DNA from 4 places in the Paenibacillus sp. FSL R7-0333 genome. Region 2 is predicted to be linked to each of the others. Evidence: riboswitches for the same ligand, from Rfam matches in the RefSeq annotation. Region 2 holds a riboswitch; each other region holds the start of a gene.
The links. Region 2 has a riboswitch for cyclic di-GMP ahead of MKY86_RS00850 (choice-of-anchor A family protein). Riboswitches for the same ligand answer to the same signal wherever they lie in the genome.

Region 1: linked by a shared signal. The riboswitch ahead of MKY86_RS01665 (transglutaminase-like domain-containing protein) and the one ahead of MKY86_RS00850 (choice-of-anchor A family protein) in region 2 are both predicted to bind cyclic di-GMP.
Region 3: linked by a shared signal. The riboswitch ahead of MKY86_RS19330 (thiamine pyrophosphate-binding protein) and the one ahead of MKY86_RS00850 (choice-of-anchor A family protein) in region 2 are both predicted to bind cyclic di-GMP.
Region 4: linked by a shared signal. The riboswitch ahead of MKY86_RS03475 (PA14 domain-containing protein) and the one ahead of MKY86_RS00850 (choice-of-anchor A family protein) in region 2 are both predicted to bind cyclic di-GMP.

The regions. Positions count from the first base shown of each region.
Region 1 is NZ_JBBOBZ010000001.1:394,088-398,549, forward strand. It holds gene MKY86_RS01645 (glycosyltransferase family 39 protein) at 1-378, shown strand, start outside; gene MKY86_RS01650 (glycosyltransferase family 2 protein) at 475-1,452, shown strand; gene MKY86_RS01655 (GtrA family protein) at 1,442-1,846, shown strand; gene MKY86_RS01660 (class D sortase) at 1,915-2,568, shown strand; cyclic di-GMP riboswitch class I at 2,694-2,775, shown strand; cyclic di-GMP riboswitch class I at 2,849-2,929, shown strand; gene MKY86_RS01665 (transglutaminase-like domain-containing protein) at 2,943-3,752, shown strand; rRNA gene MKY86_RS01670 (16S ribosomal RNA) at 4,118-4,462, shown strand, end outside.
Region 2 is NZ_JBBOBZ010000001.1:198,180-202,641, reverse strand. It holds gene MKY86_RS00850 (choice-of-anchor A family protein) at 1-1,401, opposite strand, end outside; cyclic di-GMP riboswitch class I at 1,483-1,575, opposite strand; gene MKY86_RS00845 (hypothetical protein) at 2,327-2,692, shown strand; gene MKY86_RS00840 (ASCH domain-containing protein) at 3,055-3,477, opposite strand; gene MKY86_RS00835 (YukJ family protein) at 3,575-4,324, shown strand; gene MKY86_RS00830 (hypothetical protein) at 4,303-4,462, opposite strand, start outside.
Region 3 is NZ_JBBOBZ010000001.1:4,555,217-4,559,678, reverse strand. It holds gene MKY86_RS19340 (hypothetical protein) at 1-152, opposite strand, end outside; gene MKY86_RS19335 (carboxymuconolactone decarboxylase family protein) at 304-684, opposite strand; gene MKY86_RS19330 (thiamine pyrophosphate-binding protein) at 735-2,348, opposite strand; cyclic di-GMP riboswitch class I at 2,495-2,591, opposite strand; gene MKY86_RS19325 (methyl-accepting chemotaxis protein) at 3,093-4,343, opposite strand; gene MKY86_RS19320 (helix-turn-helix transcriptional regulator) at 4,417-4,462, opposite strand, start outside.
Region 4 is NZ_JBBOBZ010000001.1:829,587-834,048, reverse strand. It holds gene MKY86_RS03475 (PA14 domain-containing protein) at 194-2,515, opposite strand; cyclic di-GMP riboswitch class I at 2,530-2,610, opposite strand; gene MKY86_RS03470 (sugar phosphate nucleotidyltransferase) at 2,748-4,121, opposite strand.

The DNA.
Region 1 (4,462 bases), 200 kb from region 2:
ACGATGGGCAATCCGCTGATCTGGTGGACAGGAATCTTCACGATGCTGGCCGCTGTATGGTTCACCCTGAAGCGCCGGGACAAGAGCCTGTATATGATCTGGATCGGCTTCTTCTCACAATATGTTCCATGGATGCTTGTGCCGCGTGAGACGTTCCTGTACCATTACTTTGCGATGGTGCCGTTTATGATTCTATCCATTGTGTACATCCTGAAGCTGCTTGACGGCAGGTTCCAGGGTGCCAAATATCTGCGGTACGCCTATATTGCGGCCGCCGCCATCCTGTTTGTAATGTTCTATCCGGTATTGTCCGGCATGCAGGTGAACAGCAGTTATATCATTCATGTACTTCGCTGGTTCCCTTCCTGGGTATTCTAGGAGGGGAGCTGTAAGAGCCGCATAGTTGTTCAAAGCTGATGTTGATGAAGCGCATCAAGGAAGCTGTGGCTTACAATAAATTGAGGAGGAACCCTTGTGAAGGCCAGATATAGTGTAATTGTGCCCATGTATAATGAGGAGGAAGTCATTCAGATAACCTACGAGCGGCTCAAAAAAGTGATGGATGAGTGCGGGGATTCCTATGAGCTCGTGTTCGTCAATGACGGCAGCCGGGACCGTACGGCTGAGATTATGCGCGGAATCAGTAATAGGGATGAGCATGTCAAGCTGATTGACTTCTCCCGTAACTTCGGCCATCAGGTGGCGATTACAGCGGGTATGGATTATGCTGAGGGCCAGGCTGTTGTGGTGATTGACGCAGATCTCCAGGACCCGCCGGAGGTGATCCTGCAGATGATCGCCAAGTGGAAGGAAGGCTATGAGGTAGTCTATGCCAAGCGGCTGAAGCGCCACGGAGAGACCTTCTTCAAGAAGGTGACAGCCAAAATCTTTTACCGTCTGCTCAGCAGCATGACCAGTGTGGAGATTCCCACAGATACCGGGGACTTCCGGCTGATCGACCGTAAGGTCTGCGATGTGCTGCGCGGCCTGAAGGAGAAGAACCGTTATGTACGGGGGCTGGTAAGCTGGGTCGGCTTCCGGCAGACCATGGTGGAATATGTGCGGGAGGAACGCTTCGCCGGGGAGACGAAATATCCGCTCAAAAAAATGATCCGCTTTGCGCTCGACGGAATCACCTCCTTCTCGCACAAGCCGCTCAAAATTGCCTCTTATGTCGGCTTCTTCCTGTCCTTCTCCAGCTTCATCTACCTGTTTCTGGTCTTATTCCAGAAAGTCTTCACCTCCTGGACCGTGCCGGGCTGGGCATCCATTGTCGGGGTGAACCTGCTGTTTAACGGCATTGTGCTGATGCTGCTGGGCGTGATTGGGGAATACATTGGACGGATCTATGACGAATCGAAGGATAGACCACTCTATATCGTAAGCGAGACCAGAGGCTACCCGGAGACAGAGGCTGAAGACACGCGGAAGGAAAGCGATTATGCAAGATAAGGCTTGGCGTGCAGGCATGATCCAGTTTCTGAAATTCAATGCGGTGGGCCTGCTTAACACGTTCATAGATTTTGCGGTGTTTACTCTGCTGCATTCCTTGGGCATGCTTAACACCCCTGCACAGATTATTTCCTACAGTGCCGGGACGGCCAACAGCTTTGTCTGGAATAAGAAGGTGACCTTCAAGGGAAGGGACAGAGGCGGGGATGGCGGCTTTGACCGGATGCAGCTGGTGAGATTTATGGTGCTGAATCTGCTGGTGCTGGGCATTTCGGTGCTGCTGATTCATCTACTGACTGACCGGCTGGGAGTCCAGGTGCTGATGGCCAAGGTGCTGGTTACCTTTATTACAGTAATCATTAATTTCTTTGGAAGCCGGAAGTGGGTATTCTAAAGAGAGCGTATATCTTCCCCGTATTCTGCGGAGGAAAGCACTTATTCTATATTGCGGAGGCGATTGTCATGCGGAAGTTATCCTATTTGATTATACTTGCCGGGGTCCTGATTATGCTCTACCCCAAAGGAAGCGAATGGTACGAGGACCGTCAGCAGCAGAAGCTGCTGGAAGAGGCTGAACAGGCCTACAGTGAAATCGTTCCTTCGGCTACGGCTCCTGCCAGCCAGGATCTGAGCAAGCCCTATGCGGAAGTCACCCAGCTGCTGGCTGAAGAGTCTGGTGCGGAAGAGCCGGTTCCCACTACAGCGCCCGAGATTGAAGTGGGAGGCAAGATCACCGCTATTATTGAAATCGATAAAATCGATCTGAAGCTGCCTGTACTGGAGGGCGCCACCAAGACCAATATGAAGCATGCAGCGGCGCATATGAAGGAGACAGCTCCGATTGGCGCGGTAGGCAATGCAGCGATTGCTGCGCATCGGTCAAGAACGGCAGGGCGGCTGTTCAACAGACTGGACGAGGTCGGTAAAGGGGATGCCATTACTGTTATTACAAGCGGCCAGGAATACAAATATGTTGTATATGATGTATCTATTGTAGAGCCTACCGATATTTCAGTACTGAAGGGTAAGGATGATGATAAGATTCTGACCCTCATTACCTGTGATCCGCTTGTCAATCCGACCCACAGACTCATCATTCATGCGAAGCTGACCTGATTCTATCAGGACAAGGCGATAAAGGTCGAAAAAACATAAAATTTTAGTATATTTGTGGTGAAATCTAGCAATTGGGTCTTGATAATAGAGATGGATATGGTAAGATAGAACTATCAAAAGCTAATGCACGATAACGGCAAACCTATCGAAAGGTAGGGACGCAAAGCTAAAGGGCCTTCCCGTCATGGATGGCAGCCAGCTACCGAATGAAGAGGCTTTTTTTGTTTGTTTTCATTCTGAATCTGTCATTATGTGGTAGTAGATTGGACAGATAAAGCTTATACGATAACGGCAAACCTATCGAAAGGTAGGGACGCAAAGCTAAAGGGCCTTCCCGTAAGAATGGCAGCCAGCTACCGAAAGGGGTTTTATCCATGAAGAAGTTTTATTTAATGCTGATTACACTTTTTGTGATCGTCACTTCCGTGCAGACAGGCACTGCTCAAGCGGCAAATGCAGATTCAAGCTGGTTAAATGTTGGACAACTTGATCAAGGGATTATCGGGGTTTCGTACGATGTTCCTAAGGACAAGAAGATGAAGCTCATGATTACCAAGGACAATAACAGCTATACTTACAACTTATACACTTCCAAACCGACCGAGACGTTCCCGCTGCAACAAGGTAATGGCTCTTACAAGGTCTCCGTTCTTGAGAATACTACCGGCAACAAATACAAAGTACTATCTTCCGAGACTGTATCTCTCTCCATGAGCAATGTGAATGCCGTATATTTGAGCTCTGTACAGAATGTAAAGTGGAGTTCTTCCGATAAATCCGTTCAAAAGGCAGCACAGCTTACAAAGGGTCTGACCACAGATGCAGACAAAGTTAAGGCTATCTACAATTACATCGTAGCTAACGTGAAATATGACTACTCTCTGGCCAACAGCGTAAGCACAGATTATATTCCGAACAACGACACCACACTGGCTACCAACAAAGGTATCTGCTACGATTACGCTTCCTTGTTCGCTACTATGCTCCGCAGTGAAGGGATTCCAACCAAGTTGGTTATGGGGAATACAAGCTATGTAACTTCATACCATGCCTGGAATGAAGTGTTCCTGAACGGCAAATGGGTGACGATTGATACTACAGTAGATGCAGGTCTGGGTAAGAAAACAGCATCAACAGAACTGGTCAAATTAGCAAGCAAATATACTGCAGCGAAATTCTACTAAGAATAGCTGTGAACTATAGCATTATCTGAGAATAACCCGCTTAATCATTAAGCGGGTTATTTTTATTTATATAAAGGTTGCTTTTTAATAGAAGGATAGGTTATTATAAATAAGCGTTGTTGGAGCGGCAAAGGAAATGAGAGATTACTTAAATAAGTGATTTCAAAAATAAAGCTTGCATTGCTCAGATGAACGTGATATATTATAAGAGTTGCTGGTGGCGACAACATCGACACTAACAACGAGCTTGATCTTTGAAAACTGAACAACGAGTGAGTGGGAAATCACTTCGGTGAGATCCAAAATTAGAGAATGTAAATTCTCGTCAGATGTTTCAAAATGAGCAATCGCTCTTTCTAAATACCAATTTGGAGAGTTTGATCCTGGCTCAGGACGAACGCTGGCGGCATGCCTAATACATGCAAGTCGAGCGGAGTTTGAGAGGAAGCTTGCTTCCTTTCAGACTTAGCGGCGGACGGGTGAGTAACACGTAGGCAACCTGCCCTCAAGCCTGGGATAACTACCGGAAACGGTAGCTAATACCGGATAATTTCTTTTTTCTCCTGAGAGAAGAATGAAAGGCGGAGCAATCTGCTGCTTGGGGATGGGCCTGCGGCGCATTAGCTAGTTGGTGGGGTAACGGCCCACCAAGGCGACGATGCGTAGCCGACCTGAGAGGGTGAACGGCCACACTGGGACTGAGACACGGC
Region 2 (4,462 bases):
TGGTGTTGGCTTCACGGTCGGCGTTGGTGTTGGCTTCACGGTCGGCGTTGGTGTTGGCTTCACAGTCGGCGTTGGTGTTGGCTTCACCGTTGGCGTTGGTGTTGGCTTCACGGTCTGCGTTGGTGTTGGCTTCACGGTCGGCGTTGGTGTTGGCTTCACAGTCGGCGTTGGTGTTGGCTTCACCGTTGGCGTTGGTGTCGGCTTTACAGTCGGTGTTGGCTTTGGAGTTGGAGTGCACACAGGTGTAGGTGACGGTTTTATGGTCGGTGTTGGCTTCACTGTAGGTGTAGGCGTTACCGTCGGTGTTGGCTTCACTGTAGGTGTAGGCGTTACCGTCGGTGTTGGCTTCACTGTAGGTGTAGGCGTTACCGTCGGTGTTGGTTTCACTGTAGGTGTAGGCGTTACCGTCGGTGTCGGCTTCACTGTAGGTGTTGGTGTTACCGTTGGTGTTGGTGTAGCCGTCGGTGTCGGTGTAGCCGTCGGTGTCGGTGATGGACTAGGTGTCGGCGTTGCGGTAGGCGTCGGACTCGGCGGCGGCCCCTCTCCCTCGTACATTCCAAGATGCATCTCAACCCCGCCGCTAAAAGATTTTGCAATCAGAGTCCCGTACAGCTCTGCTCCGGCATAATGAACATCCGCTCTAGGTGCGAGGATCGTCCCGAAGAATGAGGTATAAGCGATATTCACCTCAGAAGCTTCGTAAAAGTTGAACAATACCTGACTGGCTCTGCCGTTATTCATTGAAAAGCTCGGCACATTGACTGTAGACCCGCTTATATTAATAATCAGCGTGGCGTTCTGGGCAATGTTGAATTCGATATAGTTGGTCTTCGCCAGTGTCGAGGCATCCAAATGAACTACATTGAAACGATCCGGTGCACTGATCTTGAGCTGTCCATAATTGTTATTGCCGATCTCATTCGTGTCAGCCAAGGCCCCATACTCTGTGGAACGGGAGATCAGAATCTCCTGCTCGGCTGCAAAATCAATCGGGCTGGCATTTTTCTTCCCGCCTTTGATGTTGACACCAGGCTCATTGGCTGTAAAGCTATCCCCAAATACCACATTTCCATAGATCTCTCCACTGCCTGAATGTACAAAATTCTTACCGGCCACAAGTACATCCGTCGGTGAAGCATCCCTGTATGCCCTAGCTACTCCGTAACCTCCGGAGAGGGTAATGTCCCCTGCCGCTGCCAGGCGGCCTTCAATCTGATCATTGGCTTGTTTAAAATCCCCGAGGATAAAAGCATTAAAATTCCCTGCGACCCCCAAAACCGGTGTTGGCGTATACGGCACCCCTGAAGCTGCTCTGACATCCGTCCCCCACGTAAAAGCACTGGATACGGTCAATAGGCCCGCCATAATGATGGCGGCTGTTTTACGTACTCCTTTTTTCAATAGTCTACACCTCCTAGTTACTATTCTATGAATCTGTCACACGACTATAACAACAAAAAGACCGCCACGAAGGGTTAGCTTCACGGCGGCCGGACGACCCTAGCCTCAACTTTAGAGACAGTAGATTCCTGACTTTGCGTCCCGTTCTTTCGATACGGTTTGCGTTTGTACATGATTTCGGTATGCAATTGAGATTTGCTTATGTAAGATCATTGTTGAGTCTATGACATTTGTTACTTTTGTACTAATTTCAGTTTATCCGCTCCCCCACCCTGTTGTCAATCCGTTCCCAGTATATTTTTTGAAATTATTTTTGCGACGGTTGCTCATTGATCCCTTGTACCATAAGGGTTCGGGGGCGAGTCTCTTTTTTATCTACTGACGAAAAAAGTCGAGAAATCAGAGGATTGACTGTAGCCGTTTATCTCTCTTACCTATAATAATATTAATTTGTATTATTTAAATTTGATGCATTTGTCCTATTTTATCGCCCTCAGCCCACCTCTACTCATCATCTGCTCCTGTTCAATGAAATTTTACCTATTTATGGGCAGCTCAGCTCGAAAAAAAAGTGCCGCCCATAGGGACGACACCTGCTAATAGAGTTCATATATTTTGAATAAAATGTCGCCTAGGCAGACCCGAACAGCTGAACCCAGCCAATCATCGATACCCAGAGCGGAACACTTAGAATGATCCCGAATACCAAACCACGGCGGAGGCTTCCTTCATGACTCATTGCCATTCTCCTTTGAGCTGATTTATTTTTTCAATCTTTAATATTTCAATTTTAATATAAAATAATTCATCTTATTTTTTTGTGAAATATATCACATTATTTGAGTTAATTTATAAAACCCATTGATTATTTTTTGAAGGATGAGTTACAATGCGAATATACGTTCTCTTCGAGGGGTTGAGAAGGATGCAAAGAGTAGAGAGCCAGGACAACCTGCTGGTCAAATCCTATATTTTGCTGCCGCTTATTCTATCCGCCTTCGAGCGCGATGCTTCTGCTATAGCCTCTGAGCTGCGCACGCCTGCACCTTATCTGGAGGTAATCCAGTCGGCCGCTCATGCCGCTTCTGCCGATCTGCGGGAGGTCCGTGCCGGGATGCGCGCCCGTGGTCTGAAGGTCTATGAACAGCAGCGGCTGGAGACGGGTGTTGAAGCCAAATTTGTCTGCAGGGGCTATCACGAACGGATGCTGCTGCTGGATGATGTGATTGCCGCCCAGGCCACTCTGCATATGCGCAGATATCTGGGTATGGAGAAGATGGAGCAGCGATAACAAAGAAGCCTGCCGCAAGCGGCAGACTTCTGCATGAAATGATCACCCGGATGCGGCTACATTAACAACGTCCAATACCCCAATGTGCCGCATATCACCACCACAGCTACCGGGTACAGGATTCTCCGGCTTACCTGATCCCTGAACGCAAGAAACAAACAAAGCATACAAAGCCATGCAATTAGAAGGCTTCCCATCTATTATGCATACGCTCCTTCCCGGCATTCCTGCCCCTCTCCAGCGGTAGACCGCCTCAGAGCACAACTCTCCTTATATATAGGAAGATTTCCCGCCGAATATCCCAATTATACCAGCTGACAGCCAATCTGGAGCAATTTTTCTGCACATGGCCGTCAAGAAATTCACAATTCCTCTTCCACAACAGGATATTCCCAGAAACCCAGACGTCCCTTAGCAGGTATGGGATGTACCAGCGGAACAACCTCCTCCAGCTTCCAGGCATACCTTCCTTCGGCATAATTACCGAATACATATTCATTGCCACCCGGCCAGCCTTGCTGCGCAAGCTCCGGCGTCACCTCACAGCAATCCGCAATGCGGCTGACTGCAATGATCTTGCCGGTTGGCAGGTTGTCCGCAGTGTAACCGTAACGTGCCAGCAACGACTGATACGGCTCCATCCGGCAGATCGCCTTATTCACCTGCATCCCAGCATGAATGGCTAACTCTCCCCGGTGGGCGGTCCGCCAGGTCCGGGTTTCGATTTGTTTCTCTCCCAGCGCAATTAACGTGGCCCACGGCTGGCGTATGGTCAGGCATTTCATAATGTAGCTTGCCTCCTCTGATGAACACCTTTTTACTCAGAATTACTATGGCCTTCTATGGGAAACATTAATAGCTAAGAAGGGGGACTGACGAACTATGGGTAACGGATTAGATCAAGGGTACGGGGTATTAAAATGCAAATTATCCAATGAGGATAATGTCTATAAGCTAGGTTACAAAAACAATCATATTCAGGTGCTGGTTGACGTTGAAGACGATGACCACAAAAAGTATAGATTGGCCATCAACATCCGATCAAGCAATAAAGCCGAGCATTTACCGGAAGACACTGCCAATCAGGTGCTGTATTATGTGGGCGAAGATTTCAAAGCGGAAGAAACGGCCCGTTGGCTCACGCTTGAATCCGGCTTCACGAAGATCACCAGGCATAACCGGAGCCTTGCCCTTGATTATATCAGGGGAAACCTGGTGATTCCCAGTAAGATGGTAGCTCTGCCTAATACGAACCAAGATGACAAGGAAGACAATGATCCCCACAACAATTTTTATGACAAAATAACTTCTTATATCGAGGAAGCAAGAAAGCAGAGTGCTACCCTGTATGTGTTCGGCGAACCCTGGGGACCTGAGGATAAATCCGATAAATACTTCGGCTTCTCCCCTGGACAGGGGGTTCATAATATTCATATGAACCAAGGCAATGCAGGCGGGTACGCCAGTGAAAATGGCACGTGGCAAGACGGCGGAGTGCTTATTCATTTCGAGAATGAACACAGATGGGTGGCTATCTTCCTGGCCTTCCAGTCCCAATCCTGGTGTACTAACGACCAGGGAGATGCCACCAAGCCGGTTAGTGAATGTAATCATACCAATGCTTTGTCATGAGCCAACACCAACGCATTAACCGCTGATACGGTATCCTTGGCATCCAGCTGTTCATCCAGCTTCAAATGAAGTTGTAAGGTAGCGACTGTTGAAGGGTTAACAGAAACGATAAGCTCAACCTCATGAGATGAAAGCACC
Region 3 (4,462 bases), 4.4 Mb from region 2:
ATCTCTAGTGCATATTCAGCAGGGCTGATCGGGTTAATAGTCTGCTGGTAAGCCTGTATAGATTTGAGCCCGTCCTCGTTAGAGAAGGTTCCCTCCAGCTCAATATTGATTACTTTCTTCGCAGTATCTGTCTTCAAAATAAATTGTCCCATGTTGATCTCTCCCTAAGTGTAATTTCCAATACCTCCAAAACGTTATTCCTGCGACTCTATTCGACAAAACCGCAATTTGATTTGGGATATTTTGCCTTCATTATAACCAGATCATACTGAAACGTGCAATCAAAAGTCGAAATTTGTAGATTTATGAAGATTTTTCTTTGATCTCCTCCAGGGTATCCAGCAGCACATTAAAGGCCGAAATCACCCGGGGGGCACCGACGCAAGGCGTCAGATGCAGCAGCACACCCTTGATCTGCTCGACGGTCATGCCAACGCGGAGCGCCATTACATAATGAACCCCCAGCTGTTCATATTGTCCCATCGTAATCAGCGACGAGATCACCGCGATCTCCTTCCAGTCAGAGCCAATCGTGGTCCGCTGAAAAATATCGCCATAGGCATTGCCCATGATATATTCGGCTAATTCCGGAAAATGCTCTTTGATCGGAGCCAGGGCCTTGGCCCCATAATCTCCTGAGAGATCAGTGAAATGATCGAGTCCGCTGTTCATGTTCTTGTTCACGATATGTCCTCCTGATAGTAGGTTAAAAAAGGTGTGCGGATACGGCTTCCTTACGTAAGATCCAGCGTGCGGTGGGCCGTAGGAGGCATTTCATCACGGTCAGTCAGCAGCTCAATGACAGCTGCCTTGTTAAGTGCCACAGCTTCGCGGATTGCGGCAGCGAACTCCTCCTGCGTCTCGCAGCGGAAGCCGGCTGCACCCAGCGATTCGGCGAATTTCACGGCATCCATCGGAACCTCGAAGATCGTACCGTCAATCCGGCCGGTCGTTTTCTCCATACCCTTAAGCGCCATATCCAGCTGCTTATTGTTCACCACAATGAAAATCACCGGAATGTCCTTGCAAACGGCTGTGTTTATTTCAGTTCCGAGCATCATAAAACAGCCGTCACCGGTAATGCAGAAGACTGTCTCTCCGGGAGAAGCCGTCTTGGCGCCGATCGCCATGCCAATTGAATTGCCCATGCAAGCAAAGTAGGCATCGAATATGAAGCTGCCGGGCCTGCGGACATTGAACCATTTCACAGCATTGAACCCGTGGCTGCCGTCATCTACAAAAACGCTGCTGTTGTAAGGAATCAAGTCGCTCATCGTGCTCATTACCGAAGCCAGAGAGAGTCCCGCCAGCACGGGCAACTCGTCATTGTAAGCATTGGAGATTGTGATTTCATGCCTGGTGACCGTAGAGGGGTCCAGCTTCTGAAGATACAGTGCCAGGTTGTCCCTTAAGTCCCCGCCGACAGCGATGGTGGATGAGGACAGTATTTTGCCGACAAAGGTTGGATCTACATCGAACTGGATCAGCTGCTGCGGATGATTCTCCGGCTTCAGGTTGCAGATGGTCATGTCGCTCAGACGAGAGCCCAGAACAATGAACAGGTCGCTGTTGTTCAGCAATTCATCGCCGTGCGAGGAGCCGCCAACGCCGACAGGACCGTGGTAGAGCGGGTGATCATAAGCTATTGCACCTTTGCCGCCTGGAGAGGTGACTACAGGAATGTTGAAGGTTTCGGCCAGCTGAACCAGTTCCTGATGGGCACCTGAGCGGTTGACGCCTTTACCGGCAATGATCAGCGGCCTAGCGGATTGATTAATCGCCGAGATGACCCGGTCATAGTTCTGATAACTGACTAGTCCCTCGCGTTCCGGCAGAACAATCCGGCATTCCGCGAGCCGCTCTGTCTGCACATCAAACGGAATGCAGAGATGGACTGGGCCTTTTTGGTCACCGAGGGCGATGGATAGGGCATGGTTGAAAATCGTGCTGAAGTGATCGCCGCGTTCAACGAGCTTGCTGAAGAGGGTGGCCGGCCGGAACATATCCGCCAAATCAGCCAGGTAGGAAGTGGAATCCTGACATTGGGGAATGCCCAGCTCCTTGATGGACTGATGTCCGGTGATGAAGAGGACGGGAAGATTATTGGCCTTGGCATGCGCTGCTGCGGTGAGCAGATTCGTTCCCCCCGGACCGGAGGTGCCGAAGGCTACCCCGAGACTGCCGGTCTTCAGAGCATAACCGCCGGCGGCGAAGCCGGAGCTGGATTCGTGCCGGCCGGGGATGAACTCTATACCGTAGTCAACCATTTTCAAAGCGATGGGGCAAATAGACTTGCCTATGATTCCAAAAGAATGAGTGACTCCCAGATTGCGTAATGCTTCCGCCATATAATCTGCAACTGTCTTCAGAACATCCACCCCGCAAGTTGTTATTTGTATACGTCAGCAATAGAAAACCTGTACTCACCATTGGAGCACAGGTCTGTTGCACGAATCACCATAATCAAACGCGAAACCTAAGGCGTTCACAGTTTTTCAGCAACCTGGCTGTCATGATCCCACTTCAGAAATGAGACTGTAGATCCATGGCTTTGCGTCATTCCCTTTCGGTGAATTTTGCCGGTATGCGGTTATAAATGAATTTGTGGAGAATTTTCCTTTACAATATATTCCTTGCTCCTCTTTTGTCAATAACCCCTGTGAGAAGAAACTCGGAATTTGGCGAATATTCAGGAGTGAAAATGGCTAAATATTTGGATTTTCAAACTTTTGAAAATGGTTGTCCCTGGAAGACTAAAGTCTTAAAATGCAAATGGCCATTTAGGTTGATTAATGTGGGAAGTGAGCACAAAGACTCATTACATTCCTGATTTACTGCAAAACATTAAGAATTCACTAGATATACAGCATTACAAATTTCGGTGATAGGACTTAAGTAATAGTGATGTGAGATGTTAGCTTATAGACAAGCTATGACAATAGAACGACTATAGTAAAGAAGTGCAAAGCACGGTTTTTACCCTTATGCACAATTTCAACAATTTGTGAATATTACATAACAATCTTTGTTTTGCCCAAAAAAAGAGACACCTCCCGCAGAAAATTCCGCAGGCGTGTCTCTTTGTGCTGAGGTTAAAATTTGAAAATATGAATCGTTTTTTGTAGGTTGAAGACCGCGGAGGTCATCTTCTCTGTCTCCTCAGCTACGGATTGAAGAGCATGAATCTGTTCGTTCATCGCTGCGGATACCTCTTCCGTCCCTGCGGCGGTCTCCTGGGTGATGGCTGAGATATTCTCGATCGCCCCGGAGATCTTGAGCGCGCTCTCCAGCATAAGGTCACTCTCTGCGGAAAAGGAGGCAATCTGCTCGGTTATGTATTGGACACTATGCACAATTTGAGCAAAAATGTTGGCTGTCTCCGTAATCATCTCATTCTGCACCTGGACTACCTCTTCATTGATGGCGATGTTATCGATAGCCTGCTTGATATCCGCTTCGATGCTGCGTACCAGACCGAACACCTCTTTGGTTGAAGCGGTGGATTCCTCGGCCAGCTTGCGGACCTCCTGGGCAACAACGGCGAACCCGCGGCCATGCTCGCCTGCACGGGCGGCTTCAATAGAAGCATTGAGCGACAGCAGATTGGTCTGTTCAGCAATTTCGGTAATCGTCTTGGTAATCATCGTAATGCCTCGTGCGTTATGCGATAGGGCTTCGATAGTATCCGCCACCTTCTGGGTAGCCTGGATGTTCTTGCGCATGCCTTCGGCTTGGGTATCCACCGATTGCCGTCCCTGTTCTACCAATTCCAGCGTATGTACAGATCTTTTATTCATTTCCTTGGTGGAATTCGTATAATTGGAGACTTTGATTTCGATATCCTTGATCGATTCGGTCATATCAGCGATATCCACCGAGATTTCGTTAGCACCGAGAGCCAGTTCATTGGAGGAGGAGGCCACCTGCGCCATGACAAACTTCAGGTTCTGATTCTTGTCTTCAATCCCGCGGCTGGCGTCCATAACCTGACGGGTAATCTGTGAAGCATCGGTGAGGATTTTTTTGAGCTTGTCAATCATGGTGTTGAAGGAGCGGCTGATGTCGCCCATGGAGCCATTCTCGTCGGCACGGCTGGTGAAGTCGCCTTTGGCAATCGTGTGCGTCACATTGGAGATATCCTCAAATGAAGATGTAAGCGTTCTCTCAATGAAGCGCGCAAGCGGGTAAGTCAGCGCTGCCAGGACGGCGACAAGAATAATGCCGATGAGCAGCCTGTCCATGAGGATTAGCGTGATTAAGACAGGGACAGCGAATAAAGCGGCAACCAGGTAACATCCGGTGACGATTTTTTGTTTCAACGGCAGCTTGTTCATCCAGTCCATAATGTAAAGTCCCCCTATAAATAATAATGTGTATTGTAATATTATAGGGGATACTAGTGCATTTGGTCTATTATTAAAAATCGTATAATGCTGCCGCTTCACGCAGAGCCGCAGCAACC
Region 4 (4,462 bases), 630 kb from region 2:
TAATCTCCTTTCTTCAGCCACACTCTCCGGCAGGGCCCCGGAGGTTACACCTGCCGGATTGTCTGCCTTTCTATAGCTTAGTAGCCCTGCTGGTAAGCAGGGCCATTAAGAGTGGCTTACAGGATTTATAATTGTAACGTCTTAACCAGTAACAGCGCCAATGTTGAACACAGCTGCGGACCTTATGAGCTTACTAAGCGGACGGGAGGAACAACGCGCTTGCCGGAATGGTTCCTTTGGCCTGGCTTGGACTCTGCCACATCAGCCGCGCTTTTGCATCCCCTTGATTCTCATAATACTCTACCTGAATATCATACAGCTCGCCTGCGGTCAGGCTGATGCTGCCCATGCGTTCGGTGCCGCTCTGCTTCACCCAGCTGTCAATCACAAGCTCACCGTTCACCCGTACGCGGATACCGTCATCGGAAGTGGTGTAGATCTGATAAGTCTCCGTGTAGAGTGGCTTCATCTTTCCGCTCCAGCGGACAGAGAAGAAGTCTATGCCGATAGCGGCATCCGGCGTGCCTTGGCGCCAGTTGAAATCAAGCACAGCATCGGTACGCACTACAGCGGGTTCGCCCGATAGCGTTATGTTATTGAAGTATTCCGCGTACAGTCCATTGGCAGCAGGAACTTCTACCGGCGGATCCGCCGGTGTTGCTGTAGGAGAAGGAACGGGAACAGGAACCGCTGTCGGCGTAGGCACCGGTGTTGGCGTTGGTGTCGGTGCTGGCGTCAGTGTTGGTGCTGGTGTTGGCATTGGTGTCGTTACTGGTGCCGGCGTTGCTGTCGCTGCTGGTACCGTTGTCGGTACTGCTGTTGCAGCCGGAGCAGGTATGGATGTGTTGCCTGCTCTGGAGAAAAGCGCACTTGCAGGTACGGTTCCCTTCACCTGGCTGGGGCTCTGCCACATCAGATGAACATTCGCATCGCCTGCATTCTCGTAATACTCTACCTTGATATCGTACAGTTGCCCGGCAGTCAAGGCTATACTTCCTGTGCGGGCAGTTCCGCTCTGCTTGACCCAGCTGTCAATGACTGCTGTGCCGTTCACCCACAGGCGGATACCATCATCCGATGTAGTATAGAACTGATAGGTCTCGCTGTAAGCGGGCTTAATCTGGCCGGTCCAGCGGATCGAGAAGTAATCCGCGCCGAGTGCGGTATTAGGAGTACTCTGACGCCAATTGAAGCTGATGACATCATCGGTACGCACCATAACCGGTGTCCCCGAGAGCGTCATGTTCTTGAAGTATTCACCAAGCAAGCCATTCTGGGCAGGCTTACTCTCCGTATTACCGGAGGTTGGGACCGGCTTCGGAATCGGCGCAACGGTTGGTGTTGCCGTTGGTGTCGGTGTTGCAGTCTGCGTTGGTGTTACAGTCGGCGTTGGTGTTGCAGTCTGCGTTGCGGTAGGCGTTGCGGTAGGCGTTGGCGTTGCCGTTGGCTTAGGAGCCGCCGCCGGAGCAGACCAGGCCTTATATTGGTCACGGGTCAGTGTGTAGCTGTCATTCATAAAATTCTTGATCGTAGCCGTGCTGTTATTCTCATAGAGCATCTTTCCCCAGTTCATCATGAACACGTAATTCTGCTGGGTCAGCTTCAGCTTCGAGATGTTCGGCATTTCGCCGTTCTCGCCGATGCCGATCGGTTTGCCGCCAGCCAGGCTGGTCAGATCATCATGATATTTATTGGAGTAGTCGTTATTATATATATCTGCTGCCAGCACATCCACTCTGTCCGCGCCCGGATAGGTCCGTGCATAGGGATCAGAGTTGGCATTCGGCGCATTCGGGTTCCATACCCAAATCAGATTATTTAACTGGTGAACGTTCACGAACCGGTCATACATAATATTCCATAGTGCAGTGAAGTTGTCTTTCTTGCCCCACCAGAACCAGCCGCCGTTCATTTCATGGTACGGTCTCCAGAGGATCGGAACCTTAGCATCCCGCAGACTTTTCAGAGAGACAGCTACTTTATCCAGATCGGTGATCAGCGCATTATACTCTGGTGTCCCTGGAGTTACGTATTTGTTGAATTGTGCCTGAGTGATTGGCTTCTGCACATTGGACCATTCGTACTTGGTGCCCGGCAGATTCTGGTGGAAGGTCATGGCGACAATGCCGCCCGCTCTGGACCAGTTCGTTGCACTCCAGACGATATTTTTGCGTTGTGCAGCTACTCCGCTCTCGCTCTGTCCACCGATTGCTCCAAGCTCATAACCATGCAGTGCGGCGTATTGTCCGCTTGTTCCCTTCAGCTTGTTGCTCAGCTCATCCGGACTTTCGAAATAGTCATGCTGCCCTGTAATGATTCCGTTCCCGGAGATCCCATAGAGACTGTTCAGCAGCTTGACCGCCTCGGCTGAGGCATTAGGGTTCACGGGCGCTCCTGTAGAGGAAGCAGCCTTGACAGTGGACGGGGCGATTCCCAGTCCCACGGGTACAGCAGACAATACCACGGCCAGCGACAGCACAGCGCAGAGCAAACGAGACTTACGGTAAGTTTTCACAATATTCTCTTCCTTTCGGTAGCCAGGCTGCCACTCTTGCGAAGGCCCTATAGCTTTGCGTCCCTATCTTTCGATTAGGTTTGCCATTGTCGTTTTGGAAGGATCAATCCCTCTTACCGTAAGTATCGTCGATATGCAAATTTAATGTAGAGTAAAAACAAATTTTGTCTGAAAAATAGTTCTAAATGCCTGATTTAAAATTGTAACAATTGGTTAAATAGATAAGTTATACCTACGAAATGAACTGATGTAGATCGATATCCTCCCAGTCCAGGGTAATACGGATATTGTCTTCCTCTACCAGCTCCGACCCCGTCTGCACCTCAATGAACTCCACATCGGTAAGAGCAAGAATGGCATGCTTGGTTCCTTCCGGTATCCTTACCACATCTCCCGCCTTCACCGTATGCATCTTCTCATTGATGACAATGCTGGCTTCCCCGCTGACGAAGGTCCAGATTTCACTGCGTTTGTGATGCAGCTGATAGCTGATATTTTTACCCTCGCCTATGAAAATCCGCTTGGTCAGCACCTCGTTGCCTTCGTCATATTTCACATAATCGATCACCTTGTAGTGGCCCCAGCGGCGCTCTTCGTACATCGGTCTTTGTTCAAAAGTCTTCAGCACTTCCTTGATCCGCGGACTCTCGGCCTTGTGCGTCACCAGAATGCCGTCCGGGCTGGCGGCGATAATCAGATCCTTCGCCCCGATTACCGTGATTGGAATATCCAGCTCGTTAATGAGGCAGGTGCCTTCGGAGTCAGCAGTGATGAATCCTTTGCCCACATGGTTACTGGTCATTTCCTCGGTCAGCGTATTCCAGGTGCCCAGGTCTTTCCAGAATCCAGCGTAAGGCTGCACGACGATGTTCTCTTCTTTCTCCACCACTTCGTAATCGAAGCTAATCGAGGACAGCAGCTTATACTGCTTCTGCAGCTCCTCGTAATTGAGCGGCAGCCCTTTGCGCTGCAGGATATCCAGCAGGTAACCCAGACGGAAGGCGAACACTCCGCAGTTCCAGAGCGCCCCCTTGCCGATCAGCTCCTCGGCCTGCACACGGTCCGGTTTCTCCTGGAAGTGGCTCACTTGCAGGTAACCATTCGCTCCCGCATCTGCGCCCGTTGGAATAATGTAGCCGTATTTCTCCGAAGCATGCTCGGGAACTACGCCCATCAGCGCCAGGTTCGCCCCGCTCACCAGCATGGTGTTCTCCAGCTGCAGCACCGTTTCGAAAAAGGAGGATTCCACGTATGGGTCCACCGGCAGAATCGCCACGGTCTCGCTTGGGGACACCCCCGCGATGGAATACAGGTAGGCCGCCGTCAGCGCAATAGCCGGGAAGGTATCCCGCCGTTCCGGCTCCACGATGATCGGCACCCCGCTGCCGAGCTGGCTCTGGATCATCTCCACCTGGCTGCGCCCGGTCGCCAGATACGAGGACCCGGCCATGCCGTTCTCCTCCAGCTGTCTCCATACCCGTTGTACCATTGATTCCGGTTCACCTGCCGGGCTTGCCAGTACCTTCAGAAATTGCTTGGAGCGTGAATCATTGGACAACGGCCAGAGCCGCTTGCCGGAGCCGCCTGATAGAAGTACTAGTTTCATAGTGAACCCTCCATATCGTATTGTTATTGGGTATTTCTTGTTGCGGAGCTGTGTGGTAAAAACCCGCCTGTTATGAGGGTCGCTGCAAGGAATTTTGGGCTTACGGCCGCTGTTGTATTTGGATTTCCTGATTAGAACCGCTCCTCGCGGTAGAAATCCAAATACAAAGGCGGACGCTAACGCTCCTACAGCTCCAAAATTCCTCTCCGCTCCATTTCATAACAGGCTGTGCTTTTACATCCGCTTCGCCCGCAGGCGAAGCTCCCGGCTAAAGATCCGATCTTGCCGCTTGTTGTAGCGGCAAGGGGCCAGGATGCCGCTATGCTTGCGCGGCAGCAGTG